3 regions of the Streptomyces sp. NPDC002896 genome follow, and region 1 is predicted to be linked to each of the others. Evidence: predicted binding sites of a transcription regulator. Region 1 holds the regulator's gene; each other region holds the start of a gene.
The links. Region 1 encodes HspR, which represses chaperone genes until heat shock. Its sites were predicted from a motif close to TTGAGNNNNNNNNNCTCAA; they were not measured.

Region 1 (2,261 bases):
CCGCTGCGGATGTCGTCGCAGGCGCCGTGCAAGGCCTGTTCCGGCACCGGCGACAAGAACGGCACGCCGCGCGTGTGCCCGACCTGCGTCGGCACCGGCCAGGTGGCGCGCGGCTCGGGCGGCGGCTTCTCGCTGACCGATCCGTGCCCGGACTGCAAGGGCCGCGGCCTGATCGCCGAGCACCCCTGCCTGGAGTGCAATGGCAGCGGCCGCGCCAAGTCGTCCCGCACCATGCAGGTCCGCATCCCCGCGGGGGTGACGGACGGCCAGCGGATCAGGCTGCGCGGCAAGGGCGCACCCGGCGAGCGGGGCGGCCCGGCCGGCGACCTGTATGTGGTCGTGCACGTCGACGCCCACCCGGTGTTCGGCCGCAAGGGCGACAACCTCACCGTCACCGTGCCGGTCACCTTCGCGGAGGCCGCGCTCGGCGGCGAGGTGAAGGTGCCCACGCTCGGCGGCCCGCCGGTCACGCTGAAGCTGCCGCCGGGCACGCCCAACGGGCGTACGATGCGCGCCCGCGGCAAGGGCGCGGTCCGCAAGGACGGCACCCGCGGCGACCTGCTGGTCACCGTCGAGGTCGCCGTGCCGAAGGACGTGACGGGCAAGGCTCGGGACGCCCTGGAGGCGTATCGCGAGGCGACCGCGGGGGACGACCCGCGGGCGGAGCTGTTCCAGGCCGCGAAGGGAGCATGACGCAATGGACAGCCGTCGGCGGAGCCCTTACGAACTGACCGAAGAGACGCCGGTGTACGTCATCTCGGTGGCGGCCCAGCTCAGCGGTCTGCACCCGCAGACCCTGCGTCAGTACGACCGTCTCGGCCTGGTCTCGCCCGACCGCACCGCCGGCCGGGGCCGGCGCTACTCGGCCCGCGACATCGAGCTGCTCCGCCAGGTGCAGCAGCTGTCGCAGGACGAGGGCATCAACCTCGCCGGCATCAAGCGCATCATCGAGCTGGAGAACCAGGTCGTGGCGCTCCAGCAGCGCGTCGCGGAGCTCCAGGACGCGCTGGACGGCGCGGCGGCGACGATGCGGCAGCGCGAGGCGGCGGTCCACGCGTCGTACCGCCGGGACCTGGTGCCGTACCAGGAGGTGCAGCAGACCAGTGCGCTGGTGGTGTGGCGCCCGAAGCGGCAGCAGTCCCCGGACTGACGGCACGTCAAGCACGGGAAGGGGCCCGGAGGTTCAGATGAACCTCCGGGCCCCTTCACATGCCCTGCGCGGTACGCGCCGCCTCAGAGCCAGTCGTCCCAGATGCCGTACGCCTCCTGCTCCACGACCTCCTCGTTGCCGGCGGGGTCGCTGTAGACGGCCCGGTAGTAGTACAGGCCGAGCCGGTCCTCGTGCACCGTCTCGTCCAGGTGGAAGTCCGGGTCGGCGACCTTGCCCGTGGCGAACAGGGTCCAGGAGGCGGAGGCCGGGTCCCAGCGCTCCCAGCGGTAGTCCGTGTAGTCCCCGCAGGGCCTGTCGTAGATCGTGACACCGCAGCGGACGTAGAGCTCCGGGTACTGGTCCTCGGTGATGGTCGTTCCGGTCCAGCCCGGCGGCCGCGTGTCGGGCAGGGTGACGGAGACCTCGGTGAAGTGGTAGTCCTCGGGGTCGCCGTCGCTGTACTCGCCGCCCGAGGCGGCCACCCGGTAGAGGTGCTCGCGGCCGTCGGGCAGCGTCGGGCAGAGGATCTCCGTCTCGGGCATGTTCGTGCTGGTCCAGCAGTTCCTCTCCCACACCGTCTCGCCGGTGCCGGGGTCGGTCGCGCTCTGCCAGACGGTGTAGCCCGTGACGTCCTCGTCGGCCGGAGGGTTCCAGGTGAGCCGGACGCCCAGCGGGATGACCTCGGCCTTCAGGTCGCCCACGGGCCCGGGGAACTCGGTGTCCGTCGTGGTCGCCGTGGCCGGCTCGCTGGGCTGGGAGCGGTGGCCGTAGCGGTCGATCGCGACGATCCGGTACTCGTACGTGGTCTCGGAGGCTCCTGAGCCCTCCAGACAGTTCGTGTTGACGACGGTGTCGTCCCAGGCGACGTAGGCGGGGTCGAATTTGCCCCCACCGCTCGACGTGCTGTTCGTGGGCGGCTGGAGGGGCCCTTCCCCGTCCTGCGGCCAGCACTGCTCGATGGTCGTGCTCTCACCGGTCGCGGTGTCCGTCCGGACGATCTCGAAGGTGGGCAGGTGGCCGAGGTCGACGGTCCAGGGGTCGGTGCTGCTCCAGTTCAGCGAGACCCCCGGGGTCCACGCCACGCTCGCGCTGAGCTGGTACGGGGAGATCG
Region 2 (2,261 bases), on a different contig from region 1:
GCCGAGGCGGTCGCTTCCTGGCCGATGGCGGCGGCGATACGGGCCGCCGCGTCCGCGTGGCGTGCCCGGCCCGCGGCCCGTACATGGTGCAGGGCCGCGGCCTGAGCCGCGGTCAGGGCCGTCACGCGCCGTCGGCCCGGCGCAGGACCAGCGTCACGAAACCGAGGGTGCCGCGGTAGCCGCGCAGCCACGCCTCGCGGTGGGCGTTCGCGGCCTTCAGGGCGTCGTCGTGACCGGGGTCGTCGGGGTGGTCCAGGGCCCAGCGGGTGAGGGTCCCGGTCCAGGACCACTCGTAGTCGTCCCACTCCTCGAGGGTGCTGACGTGCCCGTACACCGGGAGCCAGCCGTCCGCCACGACCCGGTCGACGGTGGTGGCGAGGTCGGCGAACTCGTCGGCGGCGAATCCGGCGTCGAGCGTCGCCCGGTCGGGCTCGCGCTCCCAGAAGCCGTCCCCGACCAGCACGCTGCCGCCCGGGGCGAGGTGCCGGCGGGCGGCCCGGAGGGTGGGCAGCAGTCCGCCGAAGGCATGGGCGGCGCCGACGCTGAGCACCAGGTCGTACGGGTCGGAGGCCGTGAATTCCGTCGCGTCCTGCTGGTGGAGGGTGAGCCGGTCCCCGATGCCGTCCCGCTCGGCCGCCGCGACCCGGGCGCGCTCCAGGGCGGCGACGGCGAGGTCGACTCCGTCGGCCCGCAGCTCCGGCCGTCCGGACAGGGCCCGCAGCAGCCACTCGCCGGAGCCGCAGCCGAGATCGAGCAGCCGGCCGCCCAGCCGACCGCCCGCGCGCGGGAGCGCCCGTTCCAGAAGCCGTGCGACGGAGGCGTCGCTCAGGGGCGCCGCGATCGGGTGGTCGCCGTGGGCGAGAGCGCTGATGGTCTGCTGGTCCATCCGGGCATCCTGGCGGCAACCGGCTCCGCTGTCCTGGGAATTAGCCGCCTGGGGAGGTAGCCGCCCGGGAAGGCCAACGGCGTCGCGCCGACGGCGAAAGGCCGGGTCGTCGAACGCCGGGCTGGGCGCGAGCCAGGGTGCGACCGTCTCCGCCGGCTCGAACCTGGGTGGCGCGCAGCTTGATCGCTCACAGCGAACAGCGTGTCGGGAACATCCCGCGGCTCACATGCATTGAGCCTGTACAGCTCAACTTGACTGCCGAAGGGGAGATCATGGCTTCGATGTCCGCACCGCTCACCCTGCCCGTGCTGCCGCTCGACGACGAGGTCGTGCTGCCCGGAATGGTGGTTCCGCTGGACCTCACGGATGCCGACGTACGAGCCGCGGTGGAGGCCGCTCAGGCCGCCGCGCGGTCCAGTGGCGACAGCAAGCCGAAGGTGCTGCTTGTTCCACGCGTCGACGGGACGTACGCCGCGACCGGTGTGCTCGGCACCGTCGAGCAGGTCGGGCGGCTCTCCGGCGGTGATCCCGGCGCGCTGATCCGCGGCCGCGGGCGCGTGCAGATCGGCGCCGGGACGACCGGGCCGGGTGCGGCGCTGTGGGTCGAGGGCCTGCAGGTCGACGAGACCGTGCCGGACCCCCTGCCGGGCGCCGTCGCCGAGCTCGTGAAGGAGTACAAGGCGCTCGCCACGAGCTGGCTGAAGAAGCGTGGCGCGTGGCAGATCGTGGACCGCGTGGCGCAGATCGACGACGTGTCGGCGCTCGCGGACAACTCCGGCTACTCACCGTTCCTGACCACCGCCCAGAAGGTGGAGCTCCTGGAGACCGCCGACCCGGTCGCGCGTCTGAAGCTCGCCGCCGAGCAGCTGCGCGAGCACCTCGCCGAGCAGGACGTGGCCGAGTCCATCGCCAAGGACGTCCAGGAGGGCGTCGACAAGCAGCAGCGCGAGTTCCTGCTGCGGCGCCAACTCGAGGCCGTACGCAAGGAGCTGCGCGAGCTCAACGGCGAGGACGGGGAAGACGAGCCCGACGACTACCGCGCGCGCGTGGAGGCCGCCGATCTTCCCGAGAAGGTGCGCGAGGCCGCGCTCAAGGAGGTCGACAAGCTCGAGCGGGCCAGCGACCAGTCGCCCGAGGGCTCCTGGATCCGCACCTGGCTCGACACCGTGCTCGAGCTCCCGTGGCACGAGCGGACCGAGGACCAGTACGACATCCAGGGCGCCAAGGCCGTGCTCGACACCGAGCACGCGGGCCTGGAGGACGTGAAGGAGCGGATCACCGAATACCTGGCGGTGCGAAAGCGGCGCGCCGACCGGGGCCTGGGCGTGGTCGGCGGGCGGCGCGGGGGTGCCGTTCTCGCGCTCGTCGGCCCGCC
Region 3 (2,261 bases), on a different contig from region 1:
TGAGCTTCTCGTCCAGGTGCAGCGGGCCCTCTGCCGAGGCGCTGATATAGGGCAGGTTGACGGTGGTCTCGGTCGCCGCGGACAGCTCGATCTTCGCCTTCTCGGCAGCCTCGCGCAGGCGCTGGACGGCCATCTTGTCCTTGAACAGGTCCACGCCGTAGTTGTTCTTGAACTGCTTGGCCAGGTGCTCGACGATCCGCTGGTCCCAGTCGTCGCCACCGAGGTGTGTGTCGCCGTTGGTGGCCTTGACCTCGACCACTCCCTCGCCGATCTCGAGGAGCGACACGTCGAACGTGCCGCCGCCCAGGTCGAAGACGAGGATCGTCTGGTCGCTCTCCTTGTCCAGACCGTAGGCGAGCGCGGCCGCGGTCGGCTCGTTGATGATCCTCAGCACCTTCAGACCGGCGATCTCGCCTGCCTCCTTGGTGGCGGTGCGCTGGGCGTCGTTGAAGTACGCGGGGACGGTGATGACCGCGTCCGTCACGTCCTCGCCCAGGTACGCCTCCGCGTCGCGCTTGAGCTTCTGCAGCACCCGGGCCGAGATCTCCTGAGCGGTGTACCTCTTGCCGTCGATGTCGCCCGTGTCCGGGAAGCGCCAGTGCGCGTCGCCCATGTGGCGCTTCACCGAGCGGGCGGTGCGATCCACGTTCGTGACCGCCTGGCGCTTGGCGATCTCGCCGACCAGCACGTCGCCGCCCTTCGCGAAGCCCACGACCGACGGCGTGGTCCTGGCGCCCTCGGTGTTGGTGATGACGGTGGGCTCACCGCCCTCCAGCACGCTCACCACGGAGTTGGTCGTCCCAAGGTCGATACCGACTGCCCGTGCCATGTCAGATCTCCCTCCTCCACTCACACCTGCGGCAGCAGACACTTTTCAACACCGTGGTAAATCCTGAGTCGCCTCAAGTCAAGAATCCTTAGCGGAAACCTGTTTGCGGCGATGGGGACCGCGGGTGAACAGGACAGATGGGCGACTGGCGGCCCGCCGTCCCGGCCCGCACCCGGCGGAGCGTGTACGGACGTCGCACGGGTACCCGAGTGGCGACATGCCCATGTGAACCGTCGTCCCTGCGGGCGGCCCGCCCGGGGCCGCGGTGGCCGCTGCAGGAGGAGTGCCGTGGAGTGGTTCACCGACGCGGACTACTGGCTGGGCAGGCTCGGCTTTCAGCGCGGCCTGGCGGCCCTGTACTTCGTGGGGTTCCTCAGCACGGTCAACCAGTTCCGGGCGCTCATCGGTGAGCGCGGACTGCTCCCCGTCCCGCGATTCGTGGCCGGCGTTCGCTTCCGGCAATCGCCCAGCATCTTCCATCTCCACTACTCGGACCGCTTCTTCGCGCTGGTCGCCTGGACGGGCGTGGCCCTCTCCGCCGCACTGGCCGCGGGGGCGGCCGACCGCGTTCCCCTGTGGGCGTGCATGCTGATGTGGGCGGCCCTGTGGGTCATGTACCTGTCGATCGTCAATGTCGGGCAGACCTGGTACGCGTACATGTGGGAGTCGCTGCTGCTCGAGGCCGGTTTCCTGGCGATCTTTCTGGGCAACGAGCGAACGGCGCCGCCGGTCCTGGTGCTGTGGCTCCTGCGCTGGCTGCTGTTCCGGCTGGAGTTCGGTGCCGGGCTCATCAAGATCCGTGGCGACCCGTGCTGGCGTGATCTGACCTGCCTCTACTACCACCACGAGACCCAGCCGATGCCCGGTCCGCTCAGCTGGTTCTTCCACCGCCTGCCCAGGCCGGTGCACCGGGTGGAGGTCGCGGCCAACCACGTCGCGCAGCTCGGCGCTCCCGTCGCGCTGCTCACCCCGCAGCCGGTCGCGAGTGTGGCGGCCGGGGTCATCATCGTCACGCAGCTGTGGCTCGTCGCGTCCGGCAACTTCGCCTGGCTGAACTGGCTGACCATCGTGCTCGCGCTGCCCGCGATCGACGGAGCAGAGGCCGCGAAGGTCCTGCCGCTGCCCGGTCCTCCGGCCTTCCCCGCCACCCCGGCGTGGTACGAGGGCGTGGTGCTCGCCGTCACCGTACTGGTGGCCGTGCTCAGCTACTGGCCGGTGCGCAACCTGCTCTCGCGCCGCCAGATGATGAACTTCTCCTTCAACCCGCTCCACCTCGTCAACACCTACGGCGCCTTCGGCAGCATCAGCCGGGTCCGCTACGAGGTCGTGGTAGAGGGCACGGACGAGCCGGAGATCACCGACAGCACCGTGTGGAGGGAGTACCGCTTCAAGGGCAAGCCGGTCGACGTGCGCCGGCTGCCGCCGCTGGTGG

Region 2: a site for HspR is predicted at 1,118-1,136, ahead of lon (endopeptidase La). Genes of this name have one in related genera too.
Region 3: a site for HspR is predicted at 893-911, ahead of dnaK (molecular chaperone DnaK). Genes of this name have one in related genera too.

Annotation. Positions count from the first base shown of each region.
Region 1 is NZ_JBEOVA010000005.1:266,153-268,413, forward strand. It holds gene dnaJ (molecular chaperone DnaJ) at 1-693, shown strand, start outside; gene ABT009_RS10690 (heat shock protein transcriptional repressor HspR) at 698-1,150, shown strand; gene ABT009_RS10695 (fibronectin type III domain-containing protein) at 1,234-2,261, opposite strand, start outside.
Region 2 is NZ_JBEOVA010000009.1:337,008-339,268, forward strand. It holds partial or broken gene ABT009_RS19385 (DUF3626 domain-containing protein) at 1-191, opposite strand, end outside; gene ABT009_RS19390 (SAM-dependent methyltransferase) at 122-886, opposite strand; gene lon (endopeptidase La) at 1,159-2,261, shown strand, end outside.
Region 3 is NZ_JBEOVA010000051.1:27,479-29,739, forward strand. It holds gene dnaK (molecular chaperone DnaK) at 1-829, opposite strand, end outside; gene ABT009_RS43615 (lipase maturation factor family protein) at 1,118-2,261, shown strand, end outside.